DNA from 2 places in the Mesorhizobium sp. M8A.F.Ca.ET.202.01.1.1 genome. Region 1 is predicted to be linked to the other one. Evidence: predicted binding sites of a transcription regulator. Region 1 holds the regulator's gene; the other holds the start of a gene.
The links. The regulator PhoB, encoded in region 1, activates phosphate uptake and scavenging genes when phosphate is short. The targets are predictions, from matches to a motif close to TGTCATNNANCTGTCAT.
Positions count from the first base shown of each region.

Region 1 (4,365 bases):
AGGGCCTGTCCGGCGTCTCGCTGGCCGTGTTCACCGAAATGACGCCTCCGCCCGGCGACGCCGGCGGCCTGCTCAATGCCATCTACGGCAGCGTGGTGATGACGATCATCGCCGTGATCGTCGGCACGCCGATCGGCGTGCTCGCCGGTACCTACATGGCCGAATACGGCCGCTTCTCCAAGCTCACCACCATCGTGCGCTTCATCAACGATATCCTGTTGTCGGCGCCATCGATCATCATCGGCCTGTTCGTCTACGAGCTGATGGTGCGGCCGATGGGACATTTCTCCGCCATTGCCGGCGCCGTTGCGCTGGCCATCCTGGTCATTCCGGTCGTGGTGCGCACCACCGAGGACATGCTCAACCTGGTGCCGAACGCGCTGCGTGAAGCCGGCACCGCGATCGGCGCGCCGCGCTGGGTGGTCATCAAATCTGTCGCTTACCGCGCCGCGCTCTCCGGCATCGTCACCGGCATATTGCTCGCCATCGCCCGCATCTCCGGCGAGACGGCGCCGCTGCTCTTCACCGCGCTCAACAACCAGTTCTGGTCGAGCAATCTCAACGCGCCGATGGCCAGCCTGCCTGTCACCATCTTCCAGTTCGCTCTCAGCCCCTATGAGGAATGGCAGCAACTGGCATGGACCGGCGCACTCATAATCACCCTGACGGTTCTCGGCCTGAGCATTTTCGCCCGCAGCCTTACCGGACGCAGAGAGGACAGATGAAACCGATGTTGTCCACCGAGTTGAACACGCCCGAAGTGGCCGTGGATAAGGCCAAGATCGAGGTCAAGAACCTCAACTTCTACTACGGCCAGTCGAAGGCGTTGAAGGATATCAGCCTGTCGCTGCCCGAGCGCAGCGTCACCGCCTTCATCGGCCCGTCGGGCTGCGGGAAGTCGACGCTGCTGCGCGTCTTCAACCGCATCTACGAGCTCTACCCGAAGCAGAGCGCCGACGGCCAGGTGCTGCTCGACGGCCAGAACATCCTCGACCGCTCGCAGGATCTCAATCTCCTGCGCACCAAGATCGGCATGGTGTTCCAGAAGCCGACGCCGTTCCCGATGTCGATCTACGAGAACATCGCTTTCGGCGTCCGTCTCTACGAGAAGATCAGCAAGTCCGAGATGGACGGCCGTGTCGAACAGGCGCTGAAGCGCGCGGCATTGTGGACCGAGGTCAAGGACAAGCTCAACGCCAGCGGCCTCAGCCTGTCGGGCGGCCAGCAGCAGCGTCTTTGCATCGCCCGCACCGTGGCGGTGAAGCCGGAAGTCATCCTGCTCGACGAACCAGCGTCGGCGCTCGATCCGCTGTCGACCGCCAAGATCGAGGAACTGATCGACGAGCTGCAGGCCGACTACACGATCGTCATCGTCACCCACAACATGCAGCAGGCGGCGCGCGTGTCGCGCCAGACGGCGTTCATGTATCTGGGCGAACTGGTCGAATTCGACAAGACCGAGAAGATCTTCACGTCGCCTCGCGAGAAGCGCACGCAGGACTACATCACCGGCCGCTTCGGCTGATATCACGCATACGAGGACCAGGATCATGGCCGAACACACAGTCGCAGCCTTCGATGAGGATCTCGGACAGATCAGCAGGCTGATCAGCGACATGGGCGATCTCGCCGGCACGATGGTCGGCGGCGCCACCAAGGCTCTGCTGAATTCCGACAACGCGCTGGCACAGCGCGTCGTCTCCGACGACGCCATCATGGATGCGCGCCAGCGCGAACTCGACGACCGCGCCATCACCCTGATCGCCAAGCGCCAGCCGATGGCCGACGATCTGCGTCATGTCGTCGGCTCGATCCGCATGGCGGGCGACCTCGAGCGCATCGGCGACCTTGCCAAGAACATCGCCAAGCGCGTCGGTTCCGTCGGCCTCACCGCCACGCCGCGCGACCTGTCGCACTCGATCGATTCCATGGCGCAGCTGGTGCTGATCCAGGTGCAGGGCGTGGTCGAGGAATATGCGGCCGGCGATGCCGCCGCCCTCGCCAAGCTCAGGAATGACGACGAACGCATCGACGTCAAATACACCTCGGTGTTCCGCGAACTGCTGACCTACATGATGGAGGATCCGCGCAACATCACGGCTTGCACGCATCTCTTGTTCTGCGCCAAGAATCTCGAGCGCATCGGCGACCATGTGACCAACATCGCCGAGAATGCGTATTATGTGCTGACCGGAACGCAACTGCCCGCCAATCGTCCTAAGCAGGACGAGACGGCGATGTCGGCGCCGGCGGCTTGACGATAGGATGATCTGCCAATGATCGCGCCACGCATCATGGTGGTGGAGGACGAGGAGCCGCTCGGCGTGCTCCTCCGCTACAATCTGGAATCGGAAGGCTATCAGGTCGAGGTGGTGACGCGCGGCGACGAAGCCGAGATCCGCCTCCAGGAGAATGTGCCCGACCTCCTGGTGCTCGACTGGATGGTGCCGGCGGTTTCCGGCATCGAACTCTGTCGGCGCCTGCGAATGCGGCCCGAGACCGAGAGGTTGCCGATCATCATGCTGACGGCGCGCGGTGAGGAGAGCGACCGCGTGCGTGGCCTTTCGACCGGCGCCGACGACTATCTGGTCAAGCCGTTCTCGACGCCGGAATTCATGGCCCGGGTCAAGGCGCTGCTGCGTCGCGCCAAGCCGGAAGTGCTGTCCAGCGTGCTCAAGGTCGGCGACATCGTGCTCGACCGTGAATCGCACCGGGTCTATCGCAAGAAGAGCGAAATCCGGCTCGGACCGACCGAGTTCCGGCTGCTCGAATTCATGATGCGCCATCCCGGCCGGGTGTTCTCGCGCAGCCAGTTGCTCGACAATGTCTGGGGCGAGACGATCTATATCGACGAGCGCACGGTGGACGTACATGTCGGCCGGCTGCGCAAAGCGGTCAACAATGGCCGCATGCCCGACGTCATCCGCACCATCCGCGGAGCGGGCTACGCGATCAGGGAAGACTAGGTCGAGGGCGGCTACGCCCCTGACTTCGTCATCCGCGAGCGAAGCGACGCGGCGCAGACCCGAGGATCCATGCCGGGACCTCGACGCGTCGCCGCAGTGCAGAATTCTGCGCCGTTGCACTCTACGATCGAGGTCACGGCATGGATCCCAGGGTCTCCGCGACGCCGCTTCGCGGCTGCTCCGCCCAGGGATCACGACCTTGAGGGCGCTCGGCCAACCTCCAGCATTGGTGGTGATTCATTCACCGGAGCGTTCGCTCAGGCCACGCTCTTCCCAGCACTGCCTCTCGCCTGCACTCCCGGCGCGAAAATCTCCTGGTCGACGAAGGTCAAGGCGCGCATGGCGCAGCCTTCGCGGATGAGCGGCAGTTCGTTCGGCTCGGTGTCGAAGGAAATCGATTCCGAATGCTGGCCGCCGGCGGTCTGGGCGATGGCCTCGCGCAAGGCCGGCTCGATCAGATCGAAGGCGGCGGCACTGACACCGACCATGGCGACCGGCGCCGGGTCGATCAGCGCGAACAGGCTGCCCAGCCCATAGCCCAGCGCCTCGCCCGCCTTGCGATAGGCTTCGCGCTCCGGTCCGTCTTTCTCCCTTGCCGTCGCGGCGAGTGTCCGCATCTGCGCGTCGCTGACATCGGCGACCGGTTCGGCGTCCTCGCCAAGCTGCCTGGCATTACGCCAGATGGCATAGTTGCCGGCATAGGCCTCGACGCAGCCGCGCCGCCCGCAACGGCAGAGCGCGCCGCCCGGGCGATGGATCATGTGGCCGAATTCGCCGCCCGATGAATGGGTGCCGGTGAACAGTTCGCCCTTGAGCACCAGGCCCATGCCGATGCCGTGCGAGAGCAGGATGGCGATGAAGTCGTCGCGGTAGCGTTGAGGGTCGCGCCAGCGCAACGCCACCGCCATCATGTTGCAGTCGTTCTCCATGGTGGCGGGGATGCCGAATTCGGCTTCGAGTATGTCGGCGAAGGCAATGTCCGTCTGCGGCGTGATCGGCGACCACAGCATGGCACGCGCCTTGGTGTCGGTGATGCCCTGGATCGCCAGCGCGATGCGGGCAACACTGCGGATATCGAGATCGGGGTCCTCGATGCGGCGGCGCACTATTGCCGTGCATTCGCCGATCAGCGCCTCGCGCGACATGGTCAGCGTGTCCAGCCGGCGCTGCTCCTCGGCGACCACCTGGCCGGCATAATCGATGACGGCGACGGATAGGAAATTCAGCGACAGCACCACGGTCATCACAGCCGCGGCCTCGGGGTTGAGGCCGAGGCCAACCTGCGGCCGGCCGCGTTTGAGCGAGCCGGCCTCGTTCGGCTTGCCTTCGGTCAGGATACCTTCGCCGATCAGGTCGGCGGATATCGCCGATATGGTCGAGTGGCTGAGGCCAGTGGTGG
Region 1 covers NZ_SRUN01000007.1:228,718-233,082, forward strand. The annotation lists gene pstA (phosphate ABC transporter permease PstA) at 1-725, shown strand, start outside; gene pstB (phosphate ABC transporter ATP-binding protein PstB) at 722-1,525, shown strand; gene phoU (phosphate signaling complex protein PhoU) at 1,551-2,258, shown strand; gene phoB (phosphate regulon transcriptional regulator PhoB) at 2,277-2,966, shown strand; gene EN845_RS17555 (ROK family protein) at 3,224-4,365, opposite strand, start outside.

Region 2 (4,365 bases), on a different contig from region 1:
CGGATGCAGAGCGTCGGCGATTGACGCCGGCGCTGAAGCTCCTTCCTTCTCCCCGTCTCTATACGGGGAGAAGGTGCCGGCAGGCGGATGAGGGGCAGCGCCAACCAACAGGTAATAAGCAGTTCTAACCCGGAGTGACGACTTGAAAGCCAAACTGGGCATGTCCCCCATCGCATGGTGGAACGACGATCTTGCCGAACTGAGCGATGACGTGTCGCTGGAAGAATGTCTGCGCCAGTCGCGCTCTGCCGGCTTCACCGGCATGGAAATGGGCCGGCGCTTTCCCAACGACCCAAAGGTGATGCTGCCGATCCTGAAGGCCGCCGACGTCACGCTATGCGGCGGCTGGTTTTCCGGCACGCTGGTCGACGAGGAGATGGCTGCGAACAAGGAGCGCATCCAGCCGATGATCGACCTGTTCAAGGCGGTCGACGCGCCCTGCATCGTCTATGGCGAGGTCGGACGCTCGATCCAGGGCGACCGCTCCAGGCCGCTCGCCACCAAGCCGAAACTTTCGGGCGACGAAATGAAGGCCTACGCGCGGCGCCTGACGGAATTCGGCGAATGGTGCGCCGAGCAAGGCATGCCGCTTTCCTACCATCACCACATGGCGGCGGTAGTCGAGACCGAGCCGGAACTCGACGCCTTCATGCGCCATTCCGGCGAAGGAATCCCGCTGCTGCTCGATGCCGGCCATCTGGCCTTTGCCGGCGGCGATGTGCTGCGCGCCATCGACAACCACCACAAGCGCATCAGCCATGTCCATGTGAAGGATGTGCGCATGGATGTGATCGACAAGCTCGACCGTACGAAGCAGTCCTTCCTCGACGCCGTGGCGCTCGGCGCCTTCACAGTGCCGGGCGACGGCTCGCTCGATTTCGGCGCCATCGTGCAGCGCTTCGCCGATCATGGCTATGAAGGCTGGTTCGTGGTCGAGGCCGAGCAGGACCCCAGGAAGAACCCGCCGTTGAAGATGGCGCAGGTCGGCTACAAGGAGCTGATGCGGGTGATGACCGCCGCCGGCTACACGGTCGAGACGCAGGGCTTCCCGAATGTCTGAAGGCTGGATTGGTCGCCACGGGTGGCTTATCTGAGAACTGGTTCGGCAACTCTCGGATGGCGCGATGAAAGATTATGAACACCCGTTCTTCCGGCCGCTGTGGCGGCGCATCGCCGTCGTCGCGGTCTGCGTCATCTGGTCGATCATCGAGTTCGCCAGCGGCACGCCGTTCTGGGGCGTGATCGCGCTCGGCTTCGCCGGCTATGCCGTCTGGCAGTTCTTTTATCTTTACAAGCCCGTGGAGGAGGCGAAGGCGACGCCTGAGGAACCCAAGGTCGGCATCGAACCCAAGGAATGATGGAAGAAGTTCCAGTGGATTGGATACGTGCGTGACGGATCGCATACGTTGGTGATTGGCCGAAACGCTTCTCGCTTCGTCATCCTAGGGCGGAGCAAGGAGCGCAGCGACGCGGCGCAGACCCTAGGATCCATGCCGTTGGATTGAAGCGTTGCGACGGTGCAGAATTCCGCTCCGCTCCGCTGCGGGGTCACGGAATGGATCCTAGGGTCTCCGCGACGGAGCTTCGCTCCTGCTACGCCCTAGGATGACGAAGTTGGGAGGCTTCGGCCGATCTCGAAGATTTGCGATAGGAGAGACAAAAATGTCGAAACTGCTCGTCAAAGCCGACAAGGGCAATGGCCGCGTCGCGCATGTCACGCCGCAAGGCGCTGGCTGGACCTATGTCGGTTTCGATCTGCATCGGCTGAAGCCCGGCCAGAGCGCCTCGGGACAGTCGGACGACCGCGAAGTCTGCCTGGTCTTCGTGACCGGCAAGGGTACGGCAAAAGCCGGCGGCAAGGATCTCGGCCTGCTCGGCGAGCGCATGTCGCCTTTCGAGGGCAAGCCGTGGTCGGTCTACGTGCCGCAGGGATCGGACTGGTCGGTGACGGCCGACACCGAGCTGGAACTCGCGGTATGCTCGGCGCCCGGCCTTGGCGGCGGCTTGCCGGTCCGGGTGATCGGGCCGGACGATCTCGGCCAGGAGGTGCGCGGCAAGGGCACCAACACGCGCTACGTCACCAACATCCTGCCTGAGGGGCAGCCGGCCGACTCGCTGCTGGTGGTCGAGGTCATCACGCCCGGCGGCCACACGTCGAGCTACCCGCCGCACAAGCACGACCAGGACAATCTGCCCGCTGAATCCTATCTCGAGGAAACCTACTACCACCGCCTCAACCCGCCGCAGGGTTTTGCCTTCCAACGCGTCTATACCGACGCCGACAAGGATGGCCGGCGCGCGCTGGACGAAGCCATGGCGATCGAGGACGGCGATGTCGTGCTGGTGCCCAAGGGCTATCACCCTTGTGCCGCCTGCCATGGCTATGACCTCTATTACCTCAATGTGATGGCCGGGCCGAAGCGGACGTGGAAATTCCACAACGCGCCCGAGCACGAATGGTTGATGAAGGCCTGACCGTTCTGCGTTTCCGGTTGAATTTGTTGGTCCAGTTGGGAAAAATCGTCGGCTAACGACCCTGAGGGTCGATTTGCCTTCGAAAACCCTTCAAAGCTTCGTCAATCCGTCATGGAAATCACCTATGGCAACGTTTCTGACGAGGACTTCCCATGCGTTATGCCATCTATTTCACCCCCAGGCAGGACGAGCTGCTGGCGCGTATCGCCGCCAACTGGCTGGGCCGCGACCCGTTCGGTGCCGCGACCGGCCCGGTTGAGGCCGTGGCCGACCTGTCGGCGGCGGAAGTGGCCTTCCACACTGCTTCGGCGCGCCGCTATGGCTTTCACGCCACGCTGAAGGCGCCCTTCCGCCTGGCTGCCACCGAGACCGAGGCTTCGCTGCGCGCGGCGCTAGACCATTTTGCCGAAGCAACGCCGGTTGTGACGATCCCGCGTCTGGTCGTCAGCCAGATCGACAGCTTCTTCGCGCTGGTGCCGGATGGTCCGCTGCCTCCGCTCAACCGCTTCGCCGACGACGTCGTGCGCGATTTCGACCGGTTTCGCGCGCCGTTGAGCGAGGCCGAGATCGAGCGGCGCAGCCCGGATTCGCTGAAGCCGGCGGAGTTTCGCAATCTCTGCCAGTGGGGCTATCCCTATGTTTTCGAGACCTTTCGCTTCCATATGACCCTGTCGGGCCGGGCCGGCCCACAGGAAAGCCCTCGCCTGCGCGCGGCGATCGACGGCCTTTTCGCCGATGTGCTGCGCCAGCCCGTGCTGGTGGATGCGCTGACATTGTTTGTCGAACTCGAACCCGGTGCGCCGTTCATGGTGCTGTCCCAGCACGCGCTTGGACGCCGCCCGGCCAGAAAAACCGCCTGACAGGCGCCGGAAGAAGCAAGGACCAGCCGCAATGACCGCCGAAACTGTTCTTTCCAACGCCCGCATCGTTCTTGCCGACGAGATCGTCGAAGGCTCGCTGGTGTTGCGCGACGGCTTTATCGCCGGCATCGATGCCGGCGCGGCCCGGACCGGCGAGGACATGGGCGGCCACTTCATCATTCCAGGACTGGTCGAACTCCACACCGACCATCTCGAGGGCCACTATGCGCCACGGCCGAAAGTGCGCTGGAACCCGATCGCCGCGGTGCTTGCCCATGACGCGCAGGTGGCGACCGCCGGCATCACCACCGTGCTCGATGCGCTCCGCGTCGGCATGGACGAGGACGCCGACCTAACATCGGACGACATCCGCAAGCTGGCCGATGCGATCGAGGACAGTGTCCAGCAGGAGCGGCTGCGGGCAGACCATTTCATCCATCTGCGCTGCGAAGTCTCGGCACCGGACTGCCTGAGGGCCTTCGCCAATTTCGAGACAGACGACAGGGTGAAACTGGCGTCGCTGATGGATCATGCGCCCGGCCAGCGCCAGTTCGTCAACCTTGAAACCTACGCCTACTACTACCAGCGCAAGCTGAAGCTCTCGGATCAGGATTTCAAGAAATTTTGCGAGAAGCGGATGGGCGAGTCGGCACGCAATTCAGGACCGAACCGTGTCTTCATCGCCGCCGCCTGCCAGGAGCGCGGCATCGTGCTCGCCAGCCATGACGACGCCACGTCGGCTCATGTCGACGAGGCCATCGAGCAGGGCGTGAGGGTCGCCGAGTTCCCGACCACAGAGGAAGCGGCGCGGGCCTCGAAGGCCGCCGGGCTCGGCGTGCTGATGGGCGCGCCCAATGTCATGCGCGGCGCCTCGCATTCGGGCAATGTTTCGGCACGCACCCTGGCCAGTGACGGCCTGCTTGACATCCTGTCGTCCGACTACATCCCCTTCAGCCTGATCCAGTCGGCCTTCTTCCTCGGCGACATGGTCGAAGGCATTTCGCTGCCGCAGGCCGTCGCCATGGTCTCG
Region 2 covers NZ_SRUN01000008.1:201,041-205,405, forward strand. The annotation lists gene iolD (3D-(3,5/4)-trihydroxycyclohexane-1,2-dione acylhydrolase (decyclizing)) at 1-24, shown strand, start outside; gene iolE (myo-inosose-2 dehydratase) at 143-1,060, shown strand; gene EN845_RS18940 (DUF3329 domain-containing protein) at 1,125-1,358, shown strand; gene iolB (5-deoxy-glucuronate isomerase) at 1,663-2,475, shown strand; gene EN845_RS18955 (DUF1045 domain-containing protein) at 2,628-3,335, shown strand; gene EN845_RS18960 (alpha-D-ribose 1-methylphosphonate 5-triphosphate diphosphatase) at 3,367-4,365, shown strand, end outside.
Region 2: a site for PhoB is predicted at 2,572-2,588, ahead of EN845_RS18955 (DUF1045 domain-containing protein). Genes of this name have one in related genera too.